DNA from 3 places in the Glutamicibacter sp. NPDC055354 genome. Region 1 is predicted to be linked to each of the others. Evidence: predicted binding sites of a transcription regulator. Region 1 holds the regulator's gene; each other region holds the start of a gene.
What was found. Region 1 encodes LexA, which represses DNA repair genes until DNA is damaged. Its sites were predicted from a motif close to TCGAACANNTGTTCGA; they were not measured.
Positions count from the first base shown of each region.

Region 2: a site for LexA is predicted at 1,558-1,573, ahead of ruvA (Holliday junction branch migration protein RuvA). Genes of this name have one in related genera too.
Region 3: a site for LexA is predicted at 1,794-1,809, ahead of uvrA (excinuclease ABC subunit UvrA). Genes of this name have one in related genera too.

Region 1 covers NZ_JBSHMB010000002.1:599,563-602,838, reverse strand. Annotated here, with positions in the region: gene ACWICV_RS13045 (histidinol-phosphate transaminase) at 1-324, opposite strand, end outside; gene ACWICV_RS13040 (LysM peptidoglycan-binding domain-containing protein) at 406-759, opposite strand; gene lexA (transcriptional repressor LexA) at 1,018-1,737, shown strand; gene ACWICV_RS13030 (glycoside hydrolase family 76 protein) at 1,794-2,873, opposite strand; gene ACWICV_RS13025 (ATP-dependent DNA helicase) at 2,979-3,276, opposite strand, start outside.
Region 2 covers NZ_JBSHMB010000001.1:687,694-690,969, reverse strand. Annotated here, with positions in the region: gene pdxT (pyridoxal 5'-phosphate synthase glutaminase subunit PdxT) at 1-109, shown strand, start outside; gene ACWICV_RS03135 (YebC/PmpR family DNA-binding transcriptional regulator) at 113-871, shown strand; gene ruvC (crossover junction endodeoxyribonuclease RuvC) at 875-1,474, shown strand; gene ruvA (Holliday junction branch migration protein RuvA) at 1,583-2,200, shown strand; gene ruvB (Holliday junction branch migration DNA helicase RuvB) at 2,227-3,276, shown strand.
Region 3 covers NZ_JBSHMB010000001.1:866,577-869,852, reverse strand. Annotated here, with positions in the region: gene ACWICV_RS03990 (hypothetical protein) at 1-420, shown strand, start outside; gene ACWICV_RS03985 (GNAT family N-acetyltransferase) at 559-1,104, opposite strand; gene uvrA (excinuclease ABC subunit UvrA) at 1,835-3,276, shown strand, end outside.

The DNA of each region.
Region 1 (3,276 bases):
GCCAAAGGCTTGCAGGATTTGCTGCAGGATTTCATTGGAACCGTTAGCGGCCCAGATATTGTCCTTTGTGAGCGAGTGGCCGAGGTAATCGGCTAGGAGTTCGCGAAGCTCGGTGAACTCGCGGTCCGGATACCGGTTCAACGTTGCCGCCGCCTTGGCCACCTCTTGTGCAATGGCATCGACGACTGTCGGTGGCAACGGATGGGTGTTCTCGTTGACGTTCAGCTGGATGGGCACGTCAATTTGTGGTGCGCCATAAGGGGATAGCCCGCGGAGATTCTCACGCAAGGGCAGCTGACTCAAAAGTTCACTGCGGTCATTCACGCATCAAGTCTACGTGCGCAGCGCGCCTGCCGGTGAATCCGCTACGGCCACAGGTAACAAACTCGAAGCAAGCTGGGGAAGCTAGCCGGCAAGGACCGGAATCGAGAGGGTTTCGCCGACCTGGATTTCGCTGCCGGTCAGGGCATTGAGTTCGGCGATGTGGCCCACTGCCGAGGTCACGTCGTAACCGGTGGCGTAATCCCGGGCCAGGCTCCACAGCGTATCCCCTGGAATAACGGTGACATCAACGGTTCCGACTCCAACAGGAGTATCGGCTGCGGCATGCGCGTCAGAGGCAAACATGGAGATGAAGAAAGCTGCGGCGATGGTGAGTGCGAAAATGGGCATACCCACAAGCACGGCCCATCCGCGACGGTTGATGCGGATCTTCAGTGGTGCCTGGGTCTGATTTGAGTCAAGTGCGACGGTTGCCATGACTTTGTCTCCTCAAGAAATTCAAGTGATGCGAATTTGTATTCGAAAGCGTAGATTCGAAAACTTGTTCGAACCTCGTATATCTGTTCTAACAGAGGTTTGCGGAACTTGTCCAGAAGTTTTCGAACAAATCTTTGAAAGAAGCTCGCTTATCTACTAAGATTTCGAAGTAGACGAGCAATGAAAACATCTCACCATCTAGCGCCGACAGTTTGGACTTACGAACTTTCGAATGATTGCTAGGGAAGGCAAAATCTCATGTCAGCTTCACAACGCACTCCCCGATCGAATGCACGTTCGCTGACGATTCGCCAAAAGAAGATCCTGGAGACGATCCAGCGGTCAATCGGCAAGAACGGTTATCCACCATCGATGCGTGAGATTGGTGACGCAGTGGGGCTCAAGAGCCTTTCGAGCGTCACCCACCAGCTGAGCCAGCTGGAAAAGCTCGGCTATATCCGTCGAGATCCACGCCGTCCGCGCGCAATGGAAATCCTGCTGCCTCTGCAGCTGGCCGAAGACGCCGAGAAGGCCGAAGTTTCGAAGCCGGTCGAGCCAGATGCCAGCGAAGACGCCAAGATCATTGAATTGAGCACTTCCGCTGACACCACCATGGTTCCCCTGGTTGGCCGTATCGCTGCCGGCGGTCCGATCCTTGCCGAACAGTCCGTCGAGGATGTTTTCTCGTTGCCTCGTCAGCTCGTAGGCCACGGCGAACTGTTCATGCTCAAGGTTTCCGGCGATTCAATGGTTGACGCTGCGATTTGCGATGGCGACTGGGTAGTTGTCCGCCGCCAGCAGACGGCGGACAACGGCGACATCGTAGCTGCCCTGCTCGATGAAGAAGCCACGGTAAAGACTTTCCGGCAGCGTGACGGGCACACCTGGCTGCTTCCGCAGAACTCGCGCTACGAACCAATTTTGGGTGATGCCGCAACGATCATGGGACGCGTCGTCTCGGTGATGCGCTCGCTCTAGAATACGTACGGTCATTGCGCTGGTGCTTGGCACCAGCGCAATTCTCGTTTAACCCGCTATTGGCCGGCGTTCAACTCGAATTGAGCGGCCGCCGAGAAGATCATCCAGCGTTGGATTGCCGCCGAAAGCCGGCGTGGCTCCTGGTCAGCCAGATGGCGCGCCGTTGCCATGACCAGCCTCCTGGCCTGCTCCCGGCTCCGGGCTTCCAAGCGGACATCATTACCGGCGAGGGCCAGATATCGGCAGAGTATCCCCGCGAACAGGTTGCCGTCTCCCCCGCTGTTGAACGAGAGGACCCCGGCAGCAGTTGACAGCGATTTCGTGGTGGCATCGATCAGTACTTGAGCGTGAGCCAGATCAGCAGGCTCGCCAAGCTCAAGCAATGCCCCGAGCACCAGGCCCTGGTTATAGGTGTAGACCGCTGGTTCCACGGCGTGTCCCTGCGTGGTCAACCGAAGTCCGTCCAGATACAGTCCTCGCTCCACGCTGAACAGATTCTTTTCCAGCCACTGGAGAAGCTCTCGCGCGGTCTCTTTCTCCCCGGTACGGGCAAAGAACAGTGCCGCCGGCGCGTTGGCTGGCGTGTTCTTGAAATCCCGCTTTCTGGACCAGTACAGGCCGCCGTCCAGCACCCCATCCATGCCGGCATGGAGCTGCCGTCCCAGCGTCCGAACTGCCGCCTCGGCAGGACGGCTCCTGTGCCCCGTCACCAGCTGCGTGAACTTTGACAGGCGGCCGCTGGCCAGGGCAAGCCAAGCCATGTCGTCGAAGAAGTAGTTGGGCAAGATCCCGAAGTTTCGAATTCGAATGCCGCGCAATAGGCCGTTGGCCCGGGCAAGCGCTTCGCGCGCCCGGTGTTCGTTGCCTTCGTCCCAGTACGATCGGCCCTCATCGATGATGGCATCCAGATAGTGCGCCTGCCACCAATAGTTCCACTCCGCAAGCGGGTGCGCGAAACCATTGAGATTGCTGAGCATGCTTCCGTCGCGCAACCGATGCGCTTTGCTGTAGCTCTGTCCAATCCACGTTCCGGGCAACCCCATGAGGCGATGCCCGAACCGCTGGTGGGTGTCGATCGCGGCTTGGTGCGCCAATTCCTGCATGGACTCCATGGTGCCTTCCGATTCGAGCTTCATCAGTTCTTGTCACAGACCTTAGTGCATCTGGAAGCATCATGCTGGTACCGGTTAAAGAACACGAGCTGTCCCGAAGGACAGCTCAAGTTCATATTCTGGTTGCGGCTATTTCCCGCCCGGGTTCAATCGCTTGAGAACACCAGTAATGACCTTCTTATCGACAGTCGGCCACATCGGAGGCAGGGTAGCTTTCAAGAAGCTGCCATACCGCGCCGTGGCCATGCGCGAATCAAGGATCGCCACAACGCCCTTATCCCCGACCGAACGAATCAAGCGCCCAGCACCCTGGGCCAGGCGAATCGCCGCATGGGTGGCGGCAACCTGCATGAAGCCATTTCCGCCATGCTTGGCCACGTCCTCGGAACGGGCCTTGGAGATAGGATCATCCGGGCGCGGGAAAGGA
Region 2 (3,276 bases), on a different contig from region 1:
TGTTGCAGTACGCCAGGGAAAATTGTTGGCAACCAGCTTTCACCCGGAAGTCACCGGCAGCACCGCTATCCACCAATTTTTCATCAATCTCACGCGAGGAGACGCTTAAAGCATGTCAGGCCACTCCAAATGGGCAACTACCAAGCACAAGAAGGCCGCGATCGACGCCAAGCGCGCCAAGGCCTTCGCAAAATTCATCAAGGGCATTGAAGTTGCCGCCCGTGCCGGCGGCGCCGACATGGCCGGCAACCCGGCACTGGAACTTGCTGTCAGCAAGGCCAAGAAGAACTCCGTGCCGATCAACAACATCGACCGCGCCGTCAAGCGCGGCGCAGGCCTGACCGGCGAGGTCGTCGACTACACCGAGATCATCTATGAAGCACGCGGCCCGCAGGGCTCGGCCCTGCTGATCGAGTGCCTGACCGACAACAAGAACCGTGCAGCCTCCGAGGTGCGCGTGGGCATCACCCGCAACGGCGGCACCATCGCCGACCCGGGTTCGGTCGCCTACCTGTTCAACCGCCAGGGCGTTGTCCGCCTGCCCAAGGGCGAGTTGACCGAAGACGACCTGCTGATGGTCGTGCTGGACGCCGGTGCCGACGAGATCATGGACGAGGACGAGAACTTCGCCATCGTCTGCGATCCTTCGGACCTGCGCGCTGTGGCCACTGCACTGGATGAAGCGGACATCGCCTACGAGTCCGACGAAATGGAATTCATTCCATCGATGAAGGTCGACCTGGACGTTGATGGAGCTCGCAAGTTCCTCAAGCTCTACGACGCGCTGGAAGAACTGGATGATGTCCAGGGCATCTACACCAACGCTGATCTGTCCGACGAGGTTCGCGCCGCGCTGGACGAAGAGCAGTAAGGCTTGGCCTTACGTGTTGTTGGCGTCGATCCCGGCCTGACCCGTTGCGGTCTTGCCGTGGTCGACGTCGCTGCAAACAGGCAAGTTTCGCTGGTGGACGTCACCGTCGCCGGCACCCCTCCGGGCACTCCGCTCGATGCCCGGCTCTTGAAGATCGCCAACGCCATCGACGAATGGCTGGATCTTCATCAGCCCGATGTGCTCGCCTTGGAACGCGTGTTCGCTTCGGCGAACGTCTCCACGGTCATCGGCACCGCGCAGGTCACCGGTGTTGTCATCACCGCGGCAGCGCGACGCGGGATACCCGTGGCCCTGCACACGCCGACCGAGGTCAAGGCGGCGGTTACCGGTTCGGGACAGGCCACCAAGGCGGCGATCGGCAAGATGGTTGCCAAGATCTGCCGGCTCGATGAACCGCCTAAGCCTGCCGACGCCGCTGATGCGGTGGCTTTGGCGATTACCCACGGTTGGCGCGGTGCGGCCACCGGCTCGAATGCCTCGGCCTCCGCGGCTAATGCCGGTGGTTCGTCGCAGCTGACCGGTGCGCAGCAGGCGTGGATTGCCGCCGAGGCGTCGGCCAAGCGCCGCGCAGTGCGCCGCTAGCCGGCCAGCACGGCAGCGGCCTCGACCCACCGGGGAACGCGGCGGATCGATATTCGTAGGTATCTTCGATAAACTGGGTTCGATCGAACATATATCCCAAGGAGTGGCATGATCAGCTCATTGACCGGCACCGTGCAGGCGGTAGCCCTGAACACCGCGGTAATTGACGTTAACGGCTTCGGGATGCTGGTCAATGCCACCCCCGGGACGCTGTCCACCCTGCAGGCAGGACGCGAGGCTACGGTATTCACCTCCATGGTGGTCCGCGAGGATTCGATGACCCTCTTCGGCTTCGCTACCGCTGAGGAACGCGATGTCTTCGAGGTCCTGGTTTCCGTATCGGGCATCGGGCCACGCACCGGCTTGGCCATCTTGGCGGTGCACTCTCCGGAGGAAGTCCGCATCGCGGCGAACACCAAGGACACCGCCGCTTTCACCAAGGTATCGGGCATTGGCCCCAAGGGCGCGAGCCGCATCGTGCTGGAACTGAACGGCAAGCTGATCCCGACTGGCGCGCCAGCGGCCCCGGTTTCTGGCGGCGGCAACGCGAGCGTCTGGGAACCGCAGGTGATCGAGGCGCTGACCGGCCTGGGCTGGAGCGAAAAGGATGCAACCAGCACCCTGAAATCGCTGTCCAAGGCTGATCCAGATGTCGTTGCCACCGGCAACGTCGCAGAAATCTTGCGTGCTGCACTGCGCAGCATGTCCAGCGGAACCCGCGCCTAAGCGGTCTGCGAGAGGATCAACTGATCATGAATGACTCTACCGGGCTCACGAATGCCGGCAGCGAACCCGAGGAACGGGTAATCGAAGCGGCCCTGCGCCCGCGGAACCTCGACGACTTCGTGGGCCAATCCCGAGTGCGCCAGCAGCTCTCGCTGGTGCTTGAAGCAGCGAAAATCCGCGAACGCACCGCGGACCACGTTCTGCTCTCTGGCCCGCCGGGCCTGGGCAAGACCACCTTGTCGATGATTATCGCCGCCGAGATGAACGCGCCATTGCGCATTTCCTCCGGCCCAGCGATCCAACACGCCGGTGACTTGGCCGCGATCCTCTCGTCGTTGACCGAAGGCGAGGTGCTGTTCCTCGATGAAATCCACCGCATGTCCCGGCCGGCCGAGGAAATGCTCTACATGGCCATGGAAGACTTCCGCGTAGATATCATCGTCGGAAAGGGCGCCGGCGCCACGGCCATTCCGCTGGAGCTTCCGCCCTTCACCCTCGTTGGCGCAACCACGCGCGCCGGACTATTGCCCGGCCCGTTGCGTGACCGCTTCGGCTTCACTGGCCATCTGGAGTTCTACGCGGTCAAGGAGCTTGAACTGGTTTTGCGCCGTTCGGCCATGATGCTTGATCTGAGCGTCACTTCGGCCGCGTTCACCGAGATCGCCGGACGCTCCCGCGGTACGCCCCGTATCGCCAACCGCCTGCTGCGTCGCGTGCGTGACTGGGCGCTGGTGCATAAGCTCGAAGAGATCGATGCCCAAGCGGCCGAGGCCGCCTTGGATATGTACGAGGTCGATGCACGTGGCCTTGATCGCCTGGACCGGGGTGTGCTCGAAGCCTTGTGCACCAAATTCGGCGGGGGACCGGTGGGGCTATCGACCCTGGCCATCGCCGTGGGTGAAGAAACCGAAACCGTCGAGACCGTCGCAGAGCCATACCTGGTGCGCGAAGGGCTGATGGGCCGGACCCCGCGCGGTCGTATTGCCATGCCCGGGGCCTGGGCGCATCTGGGCTTGGCGATGCCAAAGGATGCGATCTTCGCCAGTGCGCAAAGCTATGAAAACGATGAGGATTAG
Region 3 (3,276 bases), on a different contig from region 1:
GTAGTCCCGGATTATTCGGGTGATACCTGCGATGGACGTAAACCGGTTGGCTCTCTGGAGCAAGCCGGCAGGGACCTAGTGGCTGCCGCCTACGCCGCCGATCGGGACGGTGTATGCCGAGTGACCGCACCTTTCCCAGGCGGAGTTCTGGACGATTCAATGGTCGCCATGACTCGGGAAATCCTGGCCGAACGGGGCATCACCCCACAGAACGTCACTGTGGTAACTGGAGAACAGATGGGAAGTGGTGTGGCCGTCCAATTGACAGACGGCAGCAATAACGCTTCCCGCGCGATCGACATCAGCGGCACGGTCGTCCGCGACGACGGATTCACGGTGGGCCTGCCGCCAGAGCTGTATCCCGAGGTTCCGGAGCACCCTGCATCACCGTCTGCATCGACAGATTCTGCTTCCCGATAGCGCCAGTTACACAGTGAAACGTCCAACGCGACGTCCGTAACCGGAACCCGTACCGGCACGTAGAGGAAAGTACTATAGGGGAGGCGTGCGGTGATGTCATGCTTCACTTATCCGAAGCATGACACCAGCGTTGTTCGGTTAGGCCAATTCGCGGAACCCAAGTCGCTTATATAGATTTAGTGCAGCACCGGAAGTTCCATCTCCGATCCGCAAACTCAGGGTGTCCGCCCCATGCTTCTTGCATGCAGACACGGCAGCGGCAATCAAGGTGTGGCCCAGGCCATGCCCTTGATGGAGGGGATCAACGAAAAGATCGATGATGAATGGGCCGAATAGATCCTCATCCCAGATCGATTTCTCGACAACAAAGATCGCCCCAATCGGCCTTCCCTGTCGCAACGCGACAAAAGAAGCATTTTCGAGGAACTGACCAAACTCGTTGGCAAAAGTTTCTTCCATCTCGGATTGCGCTTCTTCAAGAGTCCCGGCCGCAATTCCGGGTGGGTACGCTGCGAAATACGGATCAGCTAGCTCTGTCGCGGATGAAGATTCTGTATGGCAAATTTCTGCGTACGGAGAAACAGCGGGAGCGAAATCTGCGTTCTGAAGAACAGCTTGTAAAACATCAGAGGGCATGGCAAATCCATTCGTAGGTCTTCTGAACTGATTGAGAGAAAACTTCATGAATGGAACATGACTTGAATCTAGCATCCAAAAAATCAGTGGTCTACAGAAAATTTTCCAATACTTTTGACGTGTTGAGTAGGCTCAGCTGGCTTTCGACGAAAGTGTCCCGAAAGCCGGTCACAAATAGGATCGCGCCACGTGCTGACTCGCATCGCAGAAGTTTCATGGATTTACAGGAACACCGGCTGTTCCGTATGCCCCGTCCGTGTAGTGACCGGTGAGGGGGCGCGAAACGGAACGGTGTGGCGCTGCCTCATGATGTCGAATGCTTGCACAGAAAACAATTGCTGTCGGATGGCATGCACCGCGGACGATGCCATTGCGCGGAACATTTGGCCAGGTTCGCTATGTTGTTGCATTGCGGATCAGCGGTTGCGGTGCCCCTGGTTGGCGGCGTGAACCGAACGTCGAATTTTATCCGTTTTCCCGCTCGTGCAACACAGAGCATGCGCTCGCCGCTCATTGGCATCTACGAGATAGCTGCGAACTTGGGGAGGGGACGCACACGTGACAGGCACAAGCGGGAATCCAAGGGCCCGGTACCTCGAATGGGACGTCGTGGTCCGATCTGGATTCATGGGGACGCTGGCTCACCGGTCGACATTCCGGGTGGATGGACGAGCACGCATTGCGCTCGCCGTGCGCAGGATCAGGGGTTTGGAGAATTAACTGTGAGTTGCGTCCATTCGTACACGTATTCGAAGTAGTTTTCGATTAGTATGGCCTCGTGGCTATTTCATCGCAGAGTAAAAGAACTGATCTGACTCGCCTGGTCGTCAAGGGTGCACGCGAGCACAACCTGAAAAACGTGGACATTGATCTCCCGCGTGACGCAATGATTGTCTTTACCGGCCTTTCCGGTTCGGGCAAGTCCTCCTTGGCCTTCGACACCATTTTTGCCGAAGGCCAGCGCCGCTACGTCGAATCGCTCTCTGCCTACGCCCGCATGTTCCTCGGCCAGGTGGACAAGCCCGATGTGGATTTCATCGAGGGCCTGTCGCCAGCGGTGTCCATCGACCAGAAGTCGACCAGCCGCAACCCGCGTTCCACCGTGGGCACGATTACCGAAGTGTACGACTACATGCGCCTGCTCTGGGCCCGCGTGGGCCGTCCGCATTGCCCGATCTGCCACGAACCGATCTCCAAGCAGACTCCGCAGCAGATCGTCGACCAGCTGATGGAGCTACCGGAGAAAACCCGCTTCCAGATCCTCGCCCCGGTAGTGCGCTCGCGCAAGGGCGAATTCGTCGACCTGTTCGCGGAGCTCTCTTCCAAGGGCTTCGCCCGTGCCCGCGTTGACGGCACCACCATCCAGCTGAACGATCCGCCGAAGCTGGCCAAGCAGGTCAAGCACACCATTGAGGTGGTCGTCGACCGCCTGGCCATCAAGGAAGATGCCCGCCAGCGCTTGACTGACTCCATCGAAACGGCCCTGGGCATCGCCGAAGGACGCGTGCTGGCCGACTTCGTGGACCTGGACGAGGATGATCCCCAGCGCCTGCGCGCGTTCTCCGAGAACCTGGCCTGCCCCAATGAGCATCCACTGGCCATCGATGAGATCGAGCCGCGTACTTTCTCCTTCAATAACCCGTTCGGTGCCTGCTCGGCCTGTTCCGGCATCGGCACCAAGCTGGAAGTCGATGAGCACCTGATCGTCCCGGATACCGAGGTCACCCTGGCCGAGGGTGCGATCGCCCCATGGTCATTGGGCAAGGCCACCACCGAATACTGGAACCGCCTGATCGAAGGCCTGGGCCATGAGCTGGGCTTCACCATGGACACCCAATGGCAGGACCTGCCGGCTGCTGCCCGCGAAGCGATCCTGAACGGCAAGGACCACAAGGTGGTCGTGCAGTACAAGAACCGCTTCGGCCGCGAGCGCAAGTACTCCACCGGCTTCGAGGGCGTCATCTCCTACGTGCACCGCAAGCACCAGGAAACCGAATCGGATCACGCCCGCGACCGCTACGAGCAGTACATGCGCCAGATTCCGTGCCCTACCTGCGGCGGCGCGCGCCTGAACCCGGCGTCGCTCTCGGTCTTGGTGGGCGGGCGTTCCATCGCTGAAGTTGCCGCCATGGACCTGCGTAGCGCCGCGGAATTCCTCTCCACGATCGTGCTCACCGCACGCGAGGCGCAGATCGCCGCGCAGGTGCTCAAGGAAATCGA